2 regions of the Methylobacterium sp. BI1 genome follow, and region 1 is predicted to be linked to the other one. Evidence: predicted binding sites of a transcription regulator. Region 1 holds the regulator's gene; the other holds the start of a gene.
What was found. Region 1 encodes PhoB, which activates phosphate uptake and scavenging genes when phosphate is short. Its sites were predicted from a motif close to TGTCATNNANCTGTCAT; they were not measured.

Region 1 (10,733 bases):
TGGGGCCTGTTCGTGTTCGCCCCGCTCTTCGCCCGCTTCGTGCAGGTGCCGGTGTCGAACCTGGTCGAGGGCATGCCGATCGTCGGCACCCTATTCTACGCCCGCGTCCCCTCGGGCGTCGGCATCCTCACCGCCGGCATCATCCTGGCCATCATGATCGTGCCCTTCGTGGCCTCGATCACCCGCGACATGCTCGATCAGATCCCGACCGTCCTGCGGGAGAGCGCCTACGGCATCGGCTGCACCACCTGGGAGGTGGTGCGCTACGTGCTGGTCCCCCAGGCCTCGGTCTCCATCATCGGCGCCATCATGCTGGGCCTCGGCCGGGCCCTGGGCGAGACCATGGCGGTGACCTTCGTCATCGGCAACGCCAACCGCCTCTCGGGCTCGGTCTTCGACCCGGGCTCCACCATCGCGTCCCGCATCGCCAACGAGTTCAACGAGGCCGACGGCCTGCAGCTGAACTCCCTGATGGCGCTCGGCTGCATCCTCTTCGTCATCACCTTCTTCGTCCTGATCATCGCGCGCATCCTCACCCGCCGCGCGAAGGTCGCCTGAGGCCAGCCTCACCGAGTCGTCAGGAGCCGCATCATGGACGCCGCGAACCCCCTCGCCACCACCGCCGCCCCGGCCCGGGTCAGCCGGGTCCGCCCCGGCCGCCGGATCGCCGACAAGACCCTGATCCTGGCCAGCACGATCGCCACGCTGGTGGGGATCGTCGTGCTCGGCTCGATCCTGTTCATGCTGGTGATCGAGGGCATCAAGGGCTTCTCGCCGACCCTGTTCACCGCCCCGACGCCGGGTCCCGGCTCCGAGGGCGGCGGCATCGCCAACGCGATCCTCGGCAGCCTGGTGATGACCCTCCTGGCCATCCTGGTGGCGACGCCCGTCGGCGTGATGGCGGGGACCTTCCTGGCCGAGTACGGCCGCAACTCGAAGATCGCCGACGTCATCCGCTTCCTCAACGACATCCTGCTCTCGGCGCCCTCGATCCTCATCGGCCTGTTCGTCTACACGCTGATGGTCCGGCCCATGGGCTCCTACTCGGGCTGGGCCGGCGCGGTGGCGCTTGCCATCATCGCGACGCCGGTGATCGTGCGCACCACCGAGGACATGCTGCGCCTCGTGCCCTCGACCCTGCGCGAGGCCGGCGCGGCGCTGGGCGCGCCGCCCTCCATCGTCATCAAGAGCATCACCTGGCGCGGCGCCAGCGCCGGCATCGTCACCGGCATCATCCTGGCGCTGGCCCGCATCGCCGGCGAGACGGCGCCGCTGCTCTTCACCGCGCTCAACAACAACAGCTGGTTCGCGCCCAACCTGATGGGGGGCGTGCCGAACCTGCCGGTGATGATCTACCAGTTCGCCCTCTCGCCCTATCCGAACTGGCAGCAGCTCGCCTGGGCCGGCGCCCTCCTCATCACCGTCACGATCCTCGCCCTCTCGATCGTGGCCCGCTTCGTCATCAAGACCGAGCGGTCGCGCTGACCACCGGCGCGCCGCCTGTCCCCGCTCTTTCGACCGATAGGATCTTGAACCGATGAACGCCGCCCCCGGGATCACGTCCGCGCAGCTCACCGGACGCCACAAGGCTGACGAGTCCTCACCGGTCCGCATCGCCGTCAAGGACCTGAACTTCTACTACGGCAGCTTCCACGGCCTGAAGTCGGTCAACCTCAACTTCCACGACCGCCAGGTCACGGCGCTGATCGGACCGTCGGGCTGCGGGAAGTCCACCCTGCTGCGCACCTTCAACCGGATCTACAGCCTGTATCCGGACCAGCGCGCGGAAGGGGAGATCCTCCTCGACGGCCAGAACGTGCTGGATTCCAAGGTCGACCTCAACGAGCTGCGCTCGCGCATCGGCATGGTGTTCCAGAAGCCGACCCCGTTCCCGATGTCGATCTACGACAACGTCGCCTTCGGCCTGCGCCTCTACGAGAAGCTGCCCAAGGCCGACCTCGACATGCGCGTCGAGGAATCCCTGCGCAAGGCCGCCCTCTGGGACGAGGTGAAGGACAAGCTCAAGCAGTCCGGCATGGGTCTCTCGGGCGGCCAGCAGCAGCGCCTCTGCATCGCCCGCACGGTGGCCCAGCGCCCCGAGGTGATCCTGTTCGACGAGCCGACCTCGGCCCTCGACCCGATCTCCACCGGCCGCATCGAGGAGCTGATCGAGCAGCTGCGTTCAGAATTCACCATCGTCATCGTCACGCACAACATGCAGCAGGCGGCCCGCATCTCGCAGTTCACCGCGTTCATGTATCTCGGCGAGCTGGTGGAATTCGGCCCCACGACGCGCATCTTCATGAATCCGGAGAAGCGCCAGACGCAGGACTACATCACTGGCCGCTTCGGCTGATCCTCCGTCGGCCGATCCCGGCCCGCGCCCCCCATCACCGCCAGGGCGGGCCCCGGACAGTCGGGCCCGATCGAGGAGCGAGACCCATGCCCGACCACATCGTCAAATCCTACGACACGGACCTCGAGGACCTGCGCCGCTCGATCTCCGAGATGGGCGGCATCGCCGAGAAGATGATGACCGAGGCCGGCGAGGCCCTGGTGCGCCGGGACTCGGCCCTGGCCCAGGCCGTGATCGCCGCCGACGCCCGCCTCGACACCCTCCAGCGCGAGATCGAGGAGCGGGCGATCCTGCTCATCGCCCGGCGCCAGCCCCTGGCGATCGACCTGCGCGAGACCGTGACGGCGATCCGCGTCTCGAACGATCTGGAGCGCATCGGCGACCTCGCCAAGAACGTCGCCAAGCGCGTCGTGGCGATCGCCGACCAGATCCAGCCGCAGAAGATCGTCATCGGCGTCCAGCACATGAGCGACCTGGTGCAGGAGCAGCTTAAGGACGTGCTCGACGCCTATGCCAGCCGCGACACCAAGGCGGCCCTCGACGTCTGGGAGCGCGACGACGCCATCGACGCCCTCTACAATTCCCTGTTCCGCGAGCTCCTGACCTACATGATGGAGGATCCGCGCAACATCTCGTTCTGCACGCACCTCCTGTTCGTGGCCAAGAACATCGAGCGCATCGGCGACCACACCACCAACATCGCCGAGACGATCCACTACCTCGTCACCGGCGAGAACCTCCTGGCCGAGCGCGAGCGCCCGAAGAACGACGCCTCCAACTACGCCACCGTGGACATGCCCGGCGCGGCCTGACCCCGTGCCGGACTGATCGAAAGCGCACGATGAGTACGCGTATCCTGATCGTCGAGGACGAGGAGGCCCTGACCCTCCTCCTCCGCTACAACCTCGAGGCCGAGGGGTTCGTCGTCGACTCGGCCGCCCGCGGCGACGAGGCGGACCTGCGCCTGCAGGAACAGGTGCCCGACCTCGTCCTGCTCGACTGGATGCTGCCGGCCCTGTCGGGGATCGAGCTCTGCCGCCGCATCCGCGCCCGGCGCGAGACCGAGCGGCTGCCGGTGATCATGCTCACGGCGCGGGGCGAGGAGGGCGACCGCATCCGCGGCCTCGGCACGGGGGCGGACGACTACATCGTCAAGCCGTTCTCGGTGCCCGAGCTCCTCGCCCGGGTCCGCGCCCTGCTGCGCCGGGCCAAGCCCGCCCACGTCGCCAACCTGCTGGTGGCCGGCGACATCGAGCTCGACCGGGTCAGCCACCGCATCCGCCGGGAGGGCCGCGAGATCCATCTCGGGCCGACCGAGTTCAAGCTCCTCGAGTTCCTGATGCAGAGCCCCGGCCGGGTGTTCTCCCGCGAGCAGCTCCTCGACGGCGTCTGGGGCCACGACGTCTACATCGACGAGCGCACCGTCGACGTCCATGTCGGGCGCCTGCGCAAGGCCCTGAACCGCCCGCGCCAGAGCGACCCGATCCGCACGGTGCGCGGCTCGGGCTACTCCTTCGACGAGATGTTCGAAGCAGAGGCCGAGTAGCCGACCCCGAGGTGGGCCGGCGCGGCGAACCGTCGAGCCCGCCGCCTTACGCGAAGATCATGGTGTCGGTGGGCACGTGGACGGTGAAGGCCTTGCCCTCGTCGACCCAGCCCGGACCGGCGGCGCCGTGGTTGATGCCGTTGGCCTCCTCGGCACTGCCGGCGAAGTGATGCTGGCCGGTCTGGGTGTTGTAGAAGCGCTCCAGGGTCAGGCCGCCGGGGGCGCCCGCATCCGCGTAGGCCTCGAAGGCCACGCCCTCGTACTTGTAGGTCGGCGCGGTCTTCAGGACCTGGTCCCGCTCGGCGACGCTCGTCGTGAAGAAGTGGGCGTTCGAGGCCGTGTCGAAGAACCGGAACACGTCCACGGTGTCGGCGCCCTTGGCCGGGGCCGCCCAGGGGGTGCCCTCGTAGGTGAACCACGGCAGCGTCTTCTCGATCTGCAGCTTCTCGGCCGTGTTCGTGGTGTAGAAGTGATCCCCCGTGTGGGTGTCGTAGAACCGGTAGACCGCCGTGGCGTCGGCCTGCACGACGGGCGCTGCCGGTACGGCCGCCGCGGCGACCACCGGCGCGGACGGGGCGGGGGGCGCGCCGTACAGGGCCTGGATCCCCGCGATGTCGCCGGCCGCGAGGGTCTTGATGCCGGTGTTGAGGATGGCGTTCATCACCTCGGGCTTGGTGTTGTAGTGATCGAGGCCGAGGGCGTGGCCGATCTCGTGCAGCGCCACCAGGGAGAGGTCGACGTTCTGGGTGCTGACCACGCGCCCGCCGGAGACGGCGTGCCAGCCCTCGCCGCTGTCGAAGGTCACCGCCACCGACTGCATGCGCTGGCCGCTATAGGAATAGTTGGCGTAGCCCAGGGTGTTGCCGAGCCCGTCGATCCCCCCGAGGGTGAAGTCGATCTGGGCGCTGGCCGTGGCGGCCACCTGCTGGAACGCGATGTTGGCGGCGGCCGCCCAGGTGGCGAAGGCCGCCTGGATGAGGCTGACGAAGCCCGTGGGAATCGTGCTGTCGACGGCCCAGGTGACGGTACCGCCGCCCGTGCCCGCCGCGCCCGTGCCCCAGCGCGGACCTTCCAGCGCATAATCCCCCATCGACCGCCCTCCCGTCCGTTCGGGCCAGGGTCGGCGGGGGAGGTTACGAAATCCTTACCGCGCCGGCCGTCGCCCGCCCGGACGGCGCGCCCTCAGACGATGCTGCGCACCACGCCGCCATCGACGCGCAGGGCCGCCCCGCTGGTGGCGCTGGCGGCCGGGCTGCAGATGTAGGCGACCATGCTGGCCACCTCCTCGACGGTGGCGAGGCGGCCGATCAGCGAGGTCGGGCGGTGCTCGGCCACGAAGGCCCGGCCGGCGGCGTCGAGGTCGACCGCGCCCCCGGCTCCGCCGTCCTGCCCCTGCGCCATGCTCTTCATGAAGTCGGCGACCCCCTCCGACAGGGTCGGCCCCGGCAGCACGCTGTTCACGGTGACGCCGCTGCCCGACACGGTCTCGGCGAGCCCCCGGGCGACGGCGAGCTGGGCGGTCTTCGTCATCCCGTAATGGACCATTTCCACCGGGATGTTCACGCCGGACTCGCTGGAGATGAAGACCACCCGGCCCCAGCCGCGCTCGACCATGCCGGGGGTGTAGGCCCGCGCCAGGCGCACGCCGCTCATCACGTTGGTGTCGAAGAACCGGTGCCAGTCCTCGTCGGGGATCTCGAAGAACGGCTTCGGCTCGAAGATGCCGGTGTTGTTCACCAGGATGTCGATGTCCGGCAGGCCGGAGACCACGCGGGCCGCCCCGTCCGGGCTGGCGACGTCGCCGGGCGCCCCGATGAAGCCGGCATGGCCGGTCTCGCGCTTCAGGCGCTCGACGGCGTCGCGGACGCGGTCCTGCGTCCGCCCGTTGATCGCCACGTTGGCCCCGAGCTCGCCCAGGGCCTTGGCGATGGCGTAGCCGATGCCGCTGGTGGAGCCGCTGACGAGGGCGCGCTTGCCGGTCAGGTCGAGGTTCATGGGATCGTCCTTCGGTGAGGCGGTGCCCGGGTCAACGCGCAGGTCGGCCGCTGGTGCGATCGCGGGGGATGCGTCAGGCGCGGGGCTGGCGCCGCAGGACGCTGGTCACCGCCCCGAGGCTCGCCAGCCCGACGGCGCACCACAGGGTCGCGGTCACCGGCCCGGACGGCGGGCCGCCCTGGTGCAGGCCGAAGATCACCGCCACCAGGGCCGCGCCGAAGGATTGCCCGGTGAGGCGGGCGGTGGATTGCATCCCGCTCGCCCCGCCGCTGCGGTCCCGCGGGGCGCTGGTGATGATGACCTTGTTGTTGGGCGACTGGAACAACCCGAAGCCGAGGCCGCACAGGGTCAGGCGCCAGGCGATGTCGGGATGCGACGCGCCCGCCGGGAGCAGCGCCGTCGCCGTCAGGCCGGTGGCCATCAGGGCGAGGCCGAGGCCGCCGAGAAGGCCCGGGGCGTAGCGGTCGGCGAGGCGCCCCGAGATCGGGGCCATCAGGGCGATGGCCAGGGGCCAGGGCGTCATCAGGAAGCCGGTCTGGGTCTCGGAGAGATGCAGCACGTCCTGGAAGTAGAAGGGCAGGGCGACGTAGGCCATCATCTGGGCCGCGAAGGAGGCGACGGAGCTCGCCATCGACAGGGCGAAGGCGGGGATCCGCAGGAGATCCACGGGCAGGAGCGGGCGCGCCAGCCGGGTCTGGGTCCAGACGAACACCGCGCCGATCGCCAGGGCCGCCCCGATCTCGGCCAGCGCCACGCCGCGGGTCGCCGGGTCGCCGAGGCCGTCGACCCCGATGATGAGCAGCCCGAAGGTCACGGCGTTGAGGAGGGCGCTGCGGATGTCGAAGCGCCCGCCGTTCCGCGGCGTCACCGGGAGGGTGCTGGCCCCCACCGTCAGGGCGATCAGCCCCACCGGCAGGTTGACGAGGAACAGCCAGGGCCAGGTCGCCACCGACAGGATGGCGGCCGCCACCGTCGGACCGGCGGCGGAGGCCATGGCCACCACCAGGGCGATGTTGCCGACCCCGCGGCCGATCATCCGCTGCGGGTAGATGAAGCGCACCAGGGCGGTGTTCACGCTCATGATGCCGGCGGCCCCGAGCCCCTGCGCGATCCGGGCGGCCACCAGGGCTTCGAAGCTGGGGGCGAAGGCGCAGGCGACGGAGGCGGCCGTGAACACGGCGAGGCCGGCGAGGTAGATCCGGCGATAGCCCAGGATGTCGCCCAGGGCGGCCAGGGGCAGCAGGGCGGCCGTCACGGCGATCTGGAAGCTGTTGGTCACGAAGATCGCCGCGGAGGGCGCGACCCCGAGATCCTTGGCCATCACCGGCAGGGCGACGTTGACGATGGCCCCGTCGAGCACCGCCATGGTCATGGCGAGGCCGATCGCGAGCAGCGCCAGCATGCGCTCGCGCACCGGAATGCCGTCCAGTCCGGGCTCGGGCGAGGTTGGGCGATCCCGGCTCTCGGCCGTATCCCGGCCCCGGGATACGGCCGCGCCCTGGCCAGCCTCGTCCTGTGCAAGCGTGTCCTGTGCAGGCGTGTCCTGTGCAGGCGTGTCCTGGGCAGGCGTGTCCTGGGCAGGCGTGTCCTGGGCAGGCGTGTCCTGGGCAGGCCTGTCCTGGGCAGCCTTGTCCTGGCCAGCCTTGTCCTGGGATGTCGTCCTGTCCTGGCAGGACGGTCGGCCGCGCGGATCCTGGCCGGGCACGTCGGTGGTCATGGCCGAGCCCTGGGACGCGGCGCCGGAAATCGCAAGGGCCGGGGAAACGCGGGGTGTTGTTTGTCACCGGGATCGCGCGACGCACGGTCGGAACCTGCGCTATGTCAGCCCCGTGCGTAAGACTGCGCGCCGTTGCCGGGAACCCACATGGACGCGCTCCTCAAACTCTCCGCCCTGGTGCTGGCCGCCCAGCTGGCCGTGGCGCCCGTCGCCGCCCAGCCGGCGGCCGACGACGCGGCGCCCCTCGGCATCGCCCTGGAGGGCTTCGCCTACCCCTATCCGGTCTTCTTCCTCGAGCGGATGCGCGACGGCGAGCGCCAGCGGCTGGCCTACATGGACGTGCCCGCGGCGGGGCAGGCCAACGGCCGGACGGTCCTGCTGCTGCACGGGCGCAATTTCCCGTCGAGCTACTGGCAGCCCGTGATCCAGGCGCTGACCCGCTCCGGCTACCGGGTTCTGGCTCCGGACCAGCTCGGCTTCGGCAAGTCGGCCAAGCCCGTGGGGCCCTACACCTTCGACGCCATGGCGGCCGACACCGTGGCGCTGCTCGACTCCCTCGGCCTGGCCCGGGTCGACGTGGTGGCCCATTCCATGGGCGGGATGCTGGCGGTGCGCCTGGCGCGCAACGCCCCGACCCGGGTCAACAGCCTCGTCCTCGAAGCGCCGATCGGCCTGGAGGATTACCGGTTCACGGTGCCGCCGGTCTCCGACGCCACCCTGCTGCGCCTGGAGGGGGATGCCACGGCGGAGTCCTACCGCCGCCAGCTGATGACGAACTACGCCCTGTCGCTCCCGGCCTCCGCCATCGAGCCCTTCGTCTCGCTGCGCGAGCGGGTGAAGGGCTCGGGCGAGTATCCCCGCTGGCTGCAGTCCTTCGTCAATTCCTACCAGGCGATCTGGGGACAGCCGGTGGTGCACGAGATCCCGCTGCTCCCGGTTCCAACCCTCTTCGTCATGGGCGAGAACGACCACAACGCCCCCGGCCGGTCCTTCGCGCCGGAAGCCCTCCGGGCCGGGATGGGGCGCAATGCCGAGCATGCGCGGACCCTGGCCGGCCAGATGCCGAGCGGCCGCGCCGTGGTGCTGCCGGGCATCGGCCACCTCGTCCACATGGAGGCCACCGACCAGTTCAACAGCCTGACGCTCGAATTCCTCGACGGTCACTGAGCGCCGGGCACCGCGACGGGAGACAGGACATGACGGTGAGCATGGATGTGGGCGTGATCGGCCTCGGCCGGATGGGCCGCGGCATGGCGGCGAGCCTGGTCCGGGCCGGGCACAGGGTCCGGGTCTGGAACCGCTCGCCGGGCGCGGCGGAGGGGCTGGCCGGGGTGACCCCGGTGGCGAGCGCCGCCGAGGCCTTCGCCGGCGATGCGGCGGTCACGATGCTGGCGGACGACGCGGCTCTGCGGGCGGTGATCGTCGAGGGCGGCCTCCTCGACGGCGCCGCGCGCCCCGGCCTGCACCTCTCGATGAGCACCATCTCGGTAGCCCTGGCGCAGGATCTCGCCGCCATCCACGCCCGCGCGGGCGTGCCCTACATCGGCGCCCCGGTCTTCGGACGCCCGGACGTCGCCGAGGCCGGCGCCCTGAACATCGTGGCGGCCGGCGACCCGGACGCGATCGCGCGGGCCCAGCCGCTCCTCGACGCCATGGGCGCCCGGACCTGGGGCTTCGGGCCCGAGCCGCACCGCGCCAACGCGGTGAAGCTCGCGGGCAACTTCATGCTGATCGCGGCGATCGAGGCGATGGGCGAGGCGGCGGCCCTGGCGGAGGGCCACGGCGTGACCGGGGCGGACCTCCTCGACCTCCTGACGAACACCCTGTTCGCCTCGCCGGTCTACAAGAACTACGGCGCGCTCATCGCGGCCCGGCGCTACGAGCCGCCGGGCTTCAACCTCAAGCTCGGCGCCAAGGATGTGGGCCTCGCCCTCTCCGCGGCCGGGGCGGCCGGGGTGCCGATGCCCTTCGCCAGCGTGCTGCGCGACAACCTCATCGAGGCGATGGGCCACGGCGACGCCGAGAAGGATCTCGCGGCCCTCGCCGAGGTGGCCCGCCGGCGGGGCCGGACGGCCTGAGGCGCGGCCTTCGCCTCAGCGGTTGAAGACGAACAGCGAGACGCCGACCACCACCGGCACCAGCGCCGCGAAGCCGATGAACAGCGGCATGATCCAGCCGCCGCCGCTCTCCGGCTTGGCGGCCGCCCGCGCCTTCGGCGGCGCGGCCTCGGTCTTCCGGGCGAGCGCCACGCGGGCATGCGAGGGGGCGTTGCCGGCGGCCTCGTCGTCGGTGCCGAGCTGCGACAGGCCGGGATCGTAATGGGCGACCTTGTCGCCGGTCCGGCCGCTGTCGATGTCCGCCTTCAGCATGGCGGTGGTGGGCCGCTCGGACTCGGGCGGCGTCGCGACGGCGAGGTTGCCCGGGGCCGGGGGTGTCTCGGATCGTAGGGTCATGGGGGCTCCGTGTCGGCGGCATACCTGTGGGGGAGCAACGCGCCATGCCGTCGCCCGTTCGCCGCCCGCTCTGACGCAGGACCGCTCCGACGCCCTCAGGCCGCGCCGCGGGCGAGGCGTTCGTCCGCCGCCGGGGTGACCTGGTTCCGGCCCCGGTGCTTGCTGCGGTAGAGGGCGGCATCGGCCCGGGTCACGAGGCTGTCGCTGGACTCGCCCGCCCGGAGGGCGGCGATCCCGAAGGAACAGGTCCGGGCGCCGACCACGGGCAGGGGCGTTGCCGCGACGCGCTGGCGCAGGGCCTCGGCGAGGGCGGCGGCGGCGTCCAGGCCGGTCTCCGGGCAGAGGATCATGAACTCCTCGCCACCCCAGCGGCCGAGGATGTCGGCGGGGCGCACGCCCTCGGCCAGGAGGGCCGCGAGGGCGACCAGCACCCGGTCGCCGACCTTGTGCCCGTGCCGGTCGTTGATCCCCTTGAAGTGGTCCACGTCCGCCACGATCACGCAGAACGGCGAGCCGTCCGCCGCGGCCCGGGCGGAGGCGGCCTCCAGCGCGCCGTCGAGGCGGCGTCGGTTGTCGAGGCCGGTGAGCAGATCGGTGTTGGCGAGGCGCTCCAGCTCCTGCGTGCGCTCGGTGACGCGCGCCTGCAGCGAGGCGTTCATGTCGCGC
Region 2 (10,733 bases), 1.8 Mb from region 1:
TCCCAGCGCTTGGAATCCGGCTTGAAGCCGTAGAACGGCAGCAGGCTCGGGATCAGGTCCTCGGGGGAATCGAGCAGCATCACCCCGCAATCCTTCAGCTTGGCCATCAGGCCCGGATTGAGGACGAGGCTCCAGGTGTTGAGGGGCTGGTTCGCGCCCAGGCGCTCGCGCACCTGGGCGAGGTTCACGCCGATGCCGGTGGTGCCCCACATGTAGTCGACGGCGTAGGTGTTGCCCGGGTCGTAGGTGGCGAGCCGCGCCGCGATCTCGGGCCAGGCATGGACGAGGTTGGGGATCCGGGCCTTGTCGAGGGGCTGGAACACGCCCGCCCGGATCAGCCGCTGCAGGAACGGCCCGGAGGGCGCCACCACGTCGTAGCCCGAGCGCCCGGCCAGCAGCTTGGTCTCGAGGATCTCGTTGTTGTCGTAGGTGTCGTACACGACCTTGATGCCCGTCTCCTTCGTGAAGGCGTCGAGCATCTTCGGGTCGATGTAGTCCGACCAGTTGTAGATGTTGACCACGCGCTCGCCCTGCGGCGCGGGCGTCTCGGCCCGCGCCCCGGGCAGGCCGAGCGCCAGGGCGGCGAGCGCCCCGGCGAACAGCCCCCCGGACAGAAGCGCGCGGCGGGTGCCGGCTCGGATCATGCCTGCCCTTTCGCGGCCACGACCACGATCTCGACGAGGTATTCGGGGGCGGCGAGCCTGGCCTCCACCGTGGCGCGGGCGGGCGGGTTGTCCTTCGCCACCCAGGCGTCCCACGCCGCGTTCATCTCCGCGAAGGTGGCGATGTCGGCGAGGTAGATGGTGGCGGTGAGGATGCGGCTCTTGTCGGTGCCGGCGGCCGCCAGCAGGCGGTCGATCTCGCCCAGGATCTCCTGGGTCTGCGCGGTGACGCCGGCGCCCACCACCGTGCCGGCCACCTGGCCCGCGAGGAAAACCATGTCGCCGTAGGTGACGGCCTGGCTCATGCGGGGGCCGGATTCGAAGCGCTGGATCGTCATGACGGGAAAACGTGCCTCTCGCGTGTCGGCCGCGGGATGCCGCGCGGCACCCCTGGGATACCCCCTCGGCATCCCGGCTCGGGGCAAGCGTTGTGCCGCGTCGGGGACCCGAACGTAAAGGCCCCCCGCGCCCGCTGCGCGCCGCGATCCTGCGAGGCCGGATCGGCTTTTCCGACCACGCGACAAAGTCGCGTCGTGCAGCGCAACTCATCCCACAGGTGCGGCGTTCTCACCCCATGCGTTAAGGCCAAGGCTAGGAAGCCGGCCGCTACCGCCAGTGACGTCCGACCCAGAGGGTTCGGCCAAGTTCGAGGATCAGCTCATGGGTATCATCTGGACCATCATCATCGGCTTTCTGGCCGGTGTCATCGCCAAGTTCATCATGCCGGGCAGCAACGAGCCCGCCGGCTTCATCCTGACCACGATCCTCGGCATCGTCGGCGCCTTCGTCGCCACGTTCCTCGGCCAGGCCCTCGGCTGGTACGGTCCGAACCAGGGCGCAGGCTTGATCGGCGCCGTCGTCGGCGCGATCGTCGTGCTGGCGATCTACGGCTTCATCCAGGGCCGCCGCTCGACCACCACGCTGTAAGTCCACGCGAATTCAAAACCGAACGCGAAAGGGGCGCCTCACCGAGGCGCCCCTTTTTCATGTCCGAACCCGATCGCCCGAACCGGACCGCCCGATGCCGTTCGGGCACCGGGCGCGGGGCCGGTCAGGCCTCGGTGGCGGCCTTGACGGCGCAGTGGCCGGTGGCGCCGCGGATGGCGAGGCCGGCGCCGACCACGAGGGCCGCGAGGCTGAGCCACTTGTTCGGGCGGGGCTGCGCCGCCGCCGCGGCGATGCCGAGGCCGAGCACCACCGAGACGGCGCGCTCCGTGGTCGTGAGGTTCGGGGTGCCGCTGAAGATGTCGTGGATCATCGCGTTGGCCATGCTGGGGTCTCCTGTGCTGCGTCGCGGGGCGAACGCGGCGGGGGGAACGGGCGTTCCACCGCGCGGGTGCGGCGCGGCACGGTGTCGTCCGGCCGACCCGATCCTTGTCCTGGCCACGGATCAGCGCGGATAGGCGCTCAGGCCGCCGGCCCGCGCGGCGGCGGCCTCGGCCTTGCGGTGCGCCTCCGCCTCGGCCGCGCAGGCGGCCGCTTCGAGATCGTCCAGCGGCGCGCGCCGCGCGCAGCGCGCCCGGAGGGCGTCGAGCTCCTCCTCCGTGAGGCTCTCGATGCCGATGTAGCGGTTCTGGGCGGCGCTGGCCCGGATCAGCTCGTCGAGCTTGGCCTGGATCGCCGCGCCGTCGCGATTCTGGGTGTTCTGGATCAGGAACACCATCAGGAACGTCACGATGGTGGTGCCGGTGTTGATGATGAGCTGCCAGGTGTCGGAGAAGCCGAACAGCGGCCCGGTCACCGCCCAGATCACGATCAGCGCGATGCTGACCGCGAAGGTCGCCGGCCGCCCGGCGGTGCGCGCCACCTTCGAGGCGAAGGCGGTGAAGAGCTGGGCCGACGTCAGGCGTGTGACGCGCATGCGACCTCCTCGATCCCGATGGCAGCGCTGAGCGGGAAGAGAACCCGCGACGGCGGGAAACCGTTGCCGCTCCCTAGTGGTCTGAGTTAGAAGTTCTGTTGCAGATTTTGAGCTTGCACCTACGTGTGGGGGATGTCCGCACGGAGGTGACCGATGGCCCGTGGTCCAAAACCTGCTCCTCTCCATTTGACTGAGGACGAGCGCACGCGCCTAGCGGGGCTCATCCGCCGTCGCAATGTCGGCCAAGCCTTGGCTCAGCGCGCGCGGATCGTGCTGGCCTGCGCCGAGCCGGGATCGACCAACAGTGGCGTTGCCCGTGATCTCGGCGTCAGCCGGATGAGCGTCACGACGTGGCGCGCCCGTTTCCTCGCTCATCGCCTCGACGGCCTCGTCGACCTGCCCCGCTCCGGTGCGCCACGTGCCGTCACGGACACGGCCATCGAAGGGATGGTCACCCTCACGCTGGAGAGCCAGCCAGAGAACGCCACCCACTGGTCGACCCGCGCCATGGCCCGGCGGGTCGGCATGAGCCAGAGCATGGTCTCGCGAGTCTGGCGTGCCTTCGGGCTGCAGCCGCACAAGACCGACACCTTCAAGCTCTCGACCGATCCCGCCTTCGTCGACAAGGTCCGGGACGTGGTCGGCCTCTACATGGCTCCGCCGCATCGTGCCGTGGTGCTGTGCGTCGACGAGAAGCCGCAGATCCAAGCGCTGACGGGCACGGCCCCCGTGCTGCCGATGCGGCCCGGCCAGCCGGAGCGCCGAACTCACGATTATCGTCGCCAGGGTACGACCGACCTGTTCGCCGCCCTCGACGTCCAGGCCGGGACGGTGATCGGCCACTGCACAGGCCGGCACCGTTCGGTCGAGTTCCGCGACTTCCTCGATCAGATCGAAGCGGCCGTCCCAAGCGATCTCGACGTGCACCTCGTGCTCGACAACGCGGCCACCCACAAAACCAAGCTGATCCACGACTGGCTCGTGAAGCGTCCGCGTTGGCACCTTCATTTCACGCCGACGTCCGCATCATGGCTCAATCTCGTCGAGGGTTGGTTTGCCCTGCTCACCCGTCGACGTCTGCAGCGTGGTGCCTTCCAACAGACCAGCGATCTCGAAGCTGCGATCCACGCCTACATCGCTCAGACCAACACCGATCCAAAGCCCTTCGTCTGGACCAAACCCGCTGATGCGATCCTCGCAAGCGTCGGACGCTTCTGTCAGAGAACTTCTAACTCAGACCACTAGCGGGCGTTGGGCAGGCGCACGGTGACGCCGGCCTTCGCCGCCGGGGCGTCCGGGCCGGCCGGCGCCGCACCACCCCAGCGGGTCGCCTCGATGCGCACCGTGCCCCATCCGGTGCCGACCGTGATCGACAGCGGCAGCAGCAGCGTCCCGTCGAGGATCGGGGCGAAGCGCACCCGCATGTCGTCGTTGGCGGCCATCCGGCGGACGTTGCTCCCGCCGGAGCGGTGCCCGGAGATCGGCACCCAGCGCACCCGGCAGTCGAGGGCCGGGCCGCGATAGGCGCCCTCCGTCACCGTCGCGAGGCTGCCCCGCGACAGCACCAGGTCGGCCCGGCTCGCCCCGTCGAAGACCGGGATGCGGCGGTCGCACAGGCCCGGGTCCAGGGACGCGGCCCCGAGGGGGATCGTCAGCATGGTCAGGGGATCGACCACGCCGACCTTGTCCTCCGGCGCCACCGGGACCCGGTCGTCGCGCGGGGTCGGGGGCGGCTCGACGCTGGCGCTGCGCACGCGCCCGCTGGCCAGGTCGAGCGCCACCGCGATCGGCTTGCCGCCGTAGCGGCTGTCGATCCGGAAGGTGGCGGTGACCGCGCCGGCGCGATTCGTCGAACCCGCGACGGTGGCCTTGCCGGCCCCGTCGAAGAAGAAACCGGCGAGGCCGCGCAGGCCCGCCTCGAGCTCGAGGGCGTAGCGCTCGTCCGCCCGCTCGACCGCGAGGCTCGCCTCGCCCGCCGGCAGGTTCAGGAAGCTCAGGCCGTAGGCCGCCGTGAAGCGGCGCGCGGGCGTGTCGCCCGCGGCCTGCGCGCCGGCCCCCAGAACGGCCGCCGCCAGGGTCAGCGAAGGCAGGATCAGGGCCCGGATCTGTCTGTGCCTGCGAGGGGACACGGCCATCGCCTCATCGCGCCCCGGACGGCGCACAGCCTGTCATATCGGCGTCGGGGGGCCGTAGTATGCGCGCTTCGGCACCTCGCGCGCAGCCGCATCTCCCGCGCAACCAAGACCGGTTGCGCCCCGCCAGGACACGACACCCTTGGACCGACCCGCCCGATACGCCCTGTACTTCACGCCCGCCCCCGGCTCGGCCCTGGCTGCCTTCGGCGACGCGATCCTCGGTCCCGGCCCGGCCCCCGGCCCGGCGGCGCTCCGGGCGATCCTCGACGCGCACACCGCCGAGCCGCGCCTCTACGGGTTCCACGCCACCCTGAAGGCGCCGATGCGCCTCGCCCCCGGCGCCAGCGAGGCCGATCTCCTGGCTGCCGCCGAGGCCCTGGCGGCGCACCGGAGCCCCCTGCCCGTCGGCCCCCTGCGGGTCGCCGTCCTCGGGGCCTTCGCCGCCCTGGTGCCGGACGCCCCTCCCGTCGGCCTCGGTCTCCTCGCCGCCGAGTGCGTCGCGGCCCTCGACCCCCTGCGGGCCCCCCTCAGCGAGGCCGAGCGGGCCCGCCGCCGCCCGGAGCGGCTCGATTCCCGCGGCCGGGCGCTGCTGGAGCGCTGGGGCTATCCGCACGTCTTCGAGGCCTTCCGCTTCCACATGACGCTCACAGGCCCCCTCGGTCCGGAGGACGGGGCGACCGCCCTGCCCCTGCTGGCCGCGGCCGCCGCGGACCTGCCCGACCTGACGGTCGATGCGGTGAGCGTGGTCGTCCAGGACGGCGCGGCGCCGTTCCGCCTGCTGCGCCGCCTCCCCTTCTCCGCCTGACGTTCCTTCCCCGCCCGACCTTCCTTCCCCCGCCCGACCTTCCTTCCCCCGCCCGACAGGATCCCGCGATGGTCTCCGATCGCCTCGGCCTCGAACCGGCCGTCCATCCCACCGCCGCGCTCTCGGCGTGCCGCCTCGGCCGCTACACCGAGGTCGGTGCGCGCACGCGCCTCAGCGAGACCAGCCTCGACGATTACTCGTACATCGTCGAGGACGGGCAGGCGAACTACACGACCGTCGGCAAGTTCTGCTCCATCGCCTCGCACGTGCGGATCAATCCGGGCAACCATCCGATGGAGCGGGCCTCGCAATCCCACTTCACCTACCGGGCCAGCGCCTACTGGCCGGGGGAGACGGACGAGGCGGCCTTCTTCGCCCGGCGCCGGGCCCTGCCCGTCGCCATCGGCCACGACGTCTGGATCGGGCACGGCGCCGTCATCCTGCCCGGGCGCCGCATCGGCACCGGGGCGGTGGTGGGCGCGGGCACGATCGTGACCCGGGACGTGGCGCCCTACACCATCGTGGTCGGCAATCCGGGCCGGGTGGTGCGCCGCCGGTTCCCCGAGGCGATCGCCGAACGCCTGCAGGCGCTGGCCTGGTGGGACTGGGACCATGCGCGCCTGGGCCGGGCCCTGCCGGATTTCCGCGCCCTGTCGATCGAGGCCTTCCTGGAGCGTCACGAAGCAGAGGCCTGAGCGGATAGGCTAATTGATTAGCCGAGCAACTGTCATGATGCTGTCGTGCCCCGCGGGTTTACCGGCCTTCATCGTGAAGCGCCGGACACCCGCATGCTGATCCTCGAAGATCTGACGCGCCGTTACGGCGAGCGCCGCGCCGTGGACGGCGTCTCCCTCGCCATCCCCCGCGGCCGCTTCGTCGGCGTGATCGGCCGTTCGGGCGCCGGCAAGTCGACCCTGCTGCGGATGATCAACCGCCTGGCCGAGCCGACGGGCGGCCGCATCCTGTTCGACGGCCTCGACGTGACGGCCCTGCGCAGCCGCGACCTGCGGCGCTGGCGGACGCGCTGCGCCATGATCTTCCAGCAGTTCCACCTCGTCGGCCGCCTCGACGTGCTGAGCAACGTGCTGATGGGCCGGCTCTCCGAGGTGCCCCGGCACCGCTCGCTGTTCAAGCTCTGGTCCGAGCGCGAGCGCGCCCTGGCCCTGGCCGCCCTCGACGGGTTCGGCATGGGCGACTTCGCCGGGCACCGGGCCGACCAGCTCTCCGGCGGCCAGCAGCAGCGCGTCGCCATCGCGCGGGCGATGATGCAGGCCCCCGACCTGATCCTGGCCGACGAGCCCGTGGCCTCCCTCGACCCGCGCAACACCCGCATCGTCATGGACGCCCTGGCCGAGGCCAACCGGCGCCACGGCATCACGGTCCTGTGCAACCTGCATTCCCTGGACCTGGCCCGCCACTACTGCGACCGCCTCGTCGGCCTCGCCGACGGCCGCCTCGTGTTCGACGGCGCCCCCGCCGACCTCACCGAGGCGGTCGCCCGCCAGCTCTACGGGCTGGAGGACGGCGAGGTCCTCGACGCGCCGGAGCCGGTGCGGCCCCCCGCCTATCCCGCCGCCCTGGTCGCCTGATTCCTGAATCGGATCCCTCACCCCCGGGAGATACCCATGCTGACCCGCCGATCCCTCGCCGGCGCCCTCGCGCTCGCCCTCCTCGCCCTCCCGGCCGCTGCGCAGGACTGGACAGCGGCCTATCCGGAGCTGACCCTGGCGGTGATCCCGGCCGAGAACGCCTCGGGCACCACCGACCGCTACGCGCCGATGACCGCCTACCTGTCGAAGGCCCTCGGCGTGCCGGTGAAGCTGCGCATCGCCAACGACTACGCCGCCGTGATCGAGAGCCAGCGCGCCGGCAACGCTCAGCTCGCCTTCTACGGTCCGGCCTCCTTCGCCCGCGCGGTGATGACCGGCGTCAAGGTCGAGCCCATCGTCAACCAGCGTCACGACACCGGCGCCTCGGGCTACTACGCGGTGATCTATGTGCGCGCCGACAGCCCCTACAGGACGATCGAGGACCTGAAGGGCAAGAACCTCGCCCTGGTCGACCCGAACTCCACCTCCGGCAACCAGGCGCCGCGCTACTTCCTCAGCAAGGCCGGCCACCCGGTCGACACGTTCTTCGGCAAGACGGTCTATGCCGGCAGCCACGAGAACGCCGTCCTGGCCCTGGTGCAGGGCACCGTGGACGCGGCGGCCAACCTCTACAACACCGACACCGACACCATGGTCACCCGCATGGCGGCCAAGGGCATGCTGAAGAAGCCCGACGGGTCGGCGATGAGCCAGGCCGATTTCCGCGTGGTGTTCAAGTCCGACTTCCTGCCCGAGGGCCCCTTCGCCATGCTGGCGAGCCTGCCCGACGCCCTCAAGGCGCAGATCCGCGCGGCCCTGGTGGCGATGCCCACGGCCGACAAGGCGGCCTTCGACCGGCTCTCGGACGGCAAGGATCTCGGCCTCACCCCCGTGACCCTGAAGGACTACCAGCCGATCATCGACATGCTGAAGTTCAACGACGACCAGCGCCGCAAATCTTGACCCCGCCCCTCTCGACCGCGTCCGGCACGGTGTCGCGGGTCGCCGACCATGCCTGAGCGGATCATGCCCGAGGGGATCGTACCTGAGCGGCTCCTGCCCGATCGGATCGTGCCCCTGCCCCCGGACCGGGCCGCCGCCCTGGCGGGGGCCTACGAGGCCGCCGTCGCCGCGACCCGGCGCCGGACCTGGGCCGGCCTCGCCGGGCTCGTCGTCCTTGCCGGCCTCGCCGCCTGGGCCGCGGAGGTGCGCCCCTGGGTGCTGGCGACCCATCTCGGCCGCTTCACCGACTACCTCGTCCAGATCCTGCCGCCCCTGACCCTGGCGAACCTGCCGGGGGACCTCGCCGAATGGTACTGGGGCGGGCCGAAATGGCTCGGGCTCCTGGGCGAAACCCTGCTGATGGCCTATCTCGGCACCCTCCTGGGGGCGATCGGCGGCTTCCTCCTGTGCTTCTCCGCCGCCGCCAACGTGGCGGGGAGCCGGACGGCCTGCATCCTCGTGCGGCGCGGGCTCGAGGTCTGCCGCACCGTGCCGGAGATCGTGTTCGCCCTGATCTTCGTCATCGCCTTCGGCCTCGGGCCGATGGTGGGCGTGCTGGCCCTGGCGATCCACACCACGGGGGCGCTGGGCAAGCTGTTCTCCGAGGTGGTCGAGAACATCGACATGAAGCCGGTGGAAAGTCTCACGGCCGCCGGGGCCGGGCGGATCGAGACCCTGCGCTTCGCCGTGCTGCCGCAGGTGCTGTCGAACTTCGCCTCCTACGGGCTGCTGCGCTTCGAGATCAACGTGCGCGGCGCCGGCGTGATGGGTTTCGTCGGGGCCGGCGGCATCGGGCAGGAACTCCTCGTGGCCATCCGCAACTTCTACTACGCCGACGTCAGCGCAATCCTGGTCCTGATCATCCTCACCGTGATGGCGATCGACCTCGGCACCGAGCGCCTGCGCCACGGACTCCTCGGAGGCCTGCGATGACCGGCCCCGGACTCGGTCCGGCCGAGATCGCCGCCCTGCGCCGGCGCTTTCCCGACAGCTTCCGGCCGGCCTGGCGGGGGCGGCTCCTCGCGGTCCTGGCGCTGGCCGGCCTCGTCGGCCTGGCGGGCTACGCCCTGGTCCGCCTCGATTTCTCCGCCGCGCGCCTCCTGGCCGGCCTCGGCCGCCTCGGCGAGTTCAGCCTGCTGATGTGGCCGCCCGAGACCGGCGGCCGGGCCTGGGCCTTCCTGCAGGCCCTGGCCGAGACCCTCGGCATCGCCTTCATCGGCACGCTGACGGCCGCGCTGCTGGCCTTTCCGGTGGCGTTCCTCGCCGCCCGCAACGTCGTGCCGAACCCCTTCCTGCGCTTCACCGTCCGGCGCGGCCTCGACGTGATGCGCTCCGTCGACGTGCTGATCTGGGCCCTGGTCTGGATCAACGTCGTCGGGCTCGGCCCCTTCGCCGGGGCGCTCGCCATCGCGTGCGCGGATTTCGGGGCGCTCGGCAAGCTGTTCTCCGAGGCGGTGGAGACCGCCGACGCCAAGGCCGGCGAGGGCGTCTCCGCCGCGGGCGGCACCGAACTGCACCGCATCCGCTTCGGCCTGATCCCGGCGGTGCTGCCGGTGCTCGGCAGCCAAGTGCTGTATTTCTTCGAATCGAACACCCGCTCGGCCACCATCATCGGCATCGTCGGCGCGGGCGGCATCGGCCAGTATCTCAGCGAGCTGATCCGCGTCCTCGAACTGCGCCAGGTCGCCTGCCTGATCCTGATGATCCTGGTGACCGTGGCCCTCATCGACGCCGTCTCGGGGCGCCTGCGCCGGGCCCTGATCGGCGCCGCCGCGCGCTGAGGGGCCGGCCGGGCAAGCTCTATAGACGAGGTCGGCGAGGCCGTCGCCCGACCGGTGGGGATGTCGAGGGACCCGGTGCGGACACCGACCGCGTGGAGGGTGCGGCGGAGCGCGTCGACGCTCAGGGCGCCGTCGCCGGGCCCGTCGGGAGACTGCATCACCCTGTCGGGAGTCTGCGAGTCCCTGACGGGAGCTGGTGAGACGATGGGCTTCGGCATCGTTCGCACCCGCCAGGGGCCGCCGGATCACGGCCGCGGGATGGGTCGCCGGGGGCGCCCTGCAGGGAGGCTCCCAGGTCGGGGCGCCGTAGAATTCGCAGAGATAGACGCGAAGGACGGTGCTTCACAGAACCGTGGTAGCATGTCGTTTTTTCGGATAACGCAAAGGAAAGTCCGTCCGGTAGGCCCCGAAGACAGATTTCACCAAGTTCTGTTCTGTGCGGTGATTTGAGGTGGATCAAGGCTGACCGTTCGAAACCGGCCGAAGCTGAGGGTTGGCTCACTTCGGAGACGAACGATGTCCAAGGCCGTTCCTTCGCCGCTCGCTGCCATCCGCGACATTCTCGTCGGGACCGCCATCGAATCCGAGCGCCCGGAGACCTCCTGCGCCGTCGGCTACGGCCTGACCCTCGCGCGCGCCACGGGCGCCCACCTGACGGTTCAGTCGGCCGCGTGGCGGCTGACCGGCGACGATGCCTGGCTCGGCGCTTTCGACCTCGACGGCGTGGCCGCCATCGACCGGCGGCTCGACGCGCTGGCCCGCTCCGTCGCGGACCGTGCGGCCGGGGATGCGGCGCAGGCCGGCGTGGTCTGCACGGTCGAGACGCCGAGCCTGCCCTTCCCGGCAATCGTTAGCCGGCTCGCGAAGCAGGCGCGCCTGCACGACCTGACGGTCCTCG

Region 2: the regulator PhoB is predicted to act here: its motif matches at 4,690-4,706, upstream of AC1MGR_RS14735 (DUF1045 domain-containing protein).

What each region holds. Positions count from the first base shown of each region.
Region 1 is NZ_CM155267.1:4,961,353-4,972,085, reverse strand. It holds gene pstC (phosphate ABC transporter permease subunit PstC) at 1-558, shown strand, start outside; gene pstA (phosphate ABC transporter permease PstA) at 592-1,485, shown strand; gene pstB (phosphate ABC transporter ATP-binding protein PstB) at 1,538-2,356, shown strand; gene phoU (phosphate signaling complex protein PhoU) at 2,443-3,168, shown strand; gene phoB (phosphate regulon transcriptional regulator PhoB) at 3,198-3,902, shown strand; gene AC1MGR_RS23550 (matrixin family metalloprotease) at 3,949-4,992, opposite strand; gene AC1MGR_RS23545 (SDR family oxidoreductase) at 5,085-5,897, opposite strand; gene AC1MGR_RS23540 (MFS transporter) at 5,971-7,299, opposite strand; gene AC1MGR_RS23535 (alpha/beta fold hydrolase) at 7,762-8,781, shown strand; gene AC1MGR_RS23530 (NAD(P)-dependent oxidoreductase) at 8,823-9,692, shown strand; gene AC1MGR_RS23525 (hypothetical protein) at 9,708-10,067, opposite strand; gene AC1MGR_RS23520 (diguanylate cyclase) at 10,163-10,733, opposite strand, start outside.
Region 2 is NZ_CM155267.1:3,124,473-3,135,205, forward strand. It holds gene AC1MGR_RS14700 (polyamine ABC transporter substrate-binding protein) at 1-644, opposite strand, end outside; gene AC1MGR_RS14705 (RidA family protein) at 641-1,000, opposite strand; gene AC1MGR_RS14710 (GlsB/YeaQ/YmgE family stress response membrane protein) at 1,323-1,589, shown strand; gene AC1MGR_RS14715 (YgaP family membrane protein) at 1,714-1,932, opposite strand; gene AC1MGR_RS14720 (low affinity iron permease family protein) at 2,053-2,523, opposite strand; gene AC1MGR_RS14725 (IS630 family transposase) at 2,677-3,768, shown strand; gene AC1MGR_RS14730 (DUF3108 domain-containing protein) at 3,765-4,658, opposite strand; gene AC1MGR_RS14735 (DUF1045 domain-containing protein) at 4,798-5,463, shown strand; gene AC1MGR_RS14740 (DapH/DapD/GlmU-related protein) at 5,532-6,158, shown strand; gene phnC (phosphonate ABC transporter ATP-binding protein) at 6,252-7,052, shown strand; gene phnD (phosphonate ABC transporter substrate-binding protein) at 7,089-8,015, shown strand; gene phnE (phosphonate ABC transporter, permease protein PhnE) at 8,109-8,987, shown strand; gene phnE (phosphonate ABC transporter, permease protein PhnE) at 8,984-9,835, shown strand; gene AC1MGR_RS14765 (universal stress protein) at 10,352-10,733, shown strand, end outside.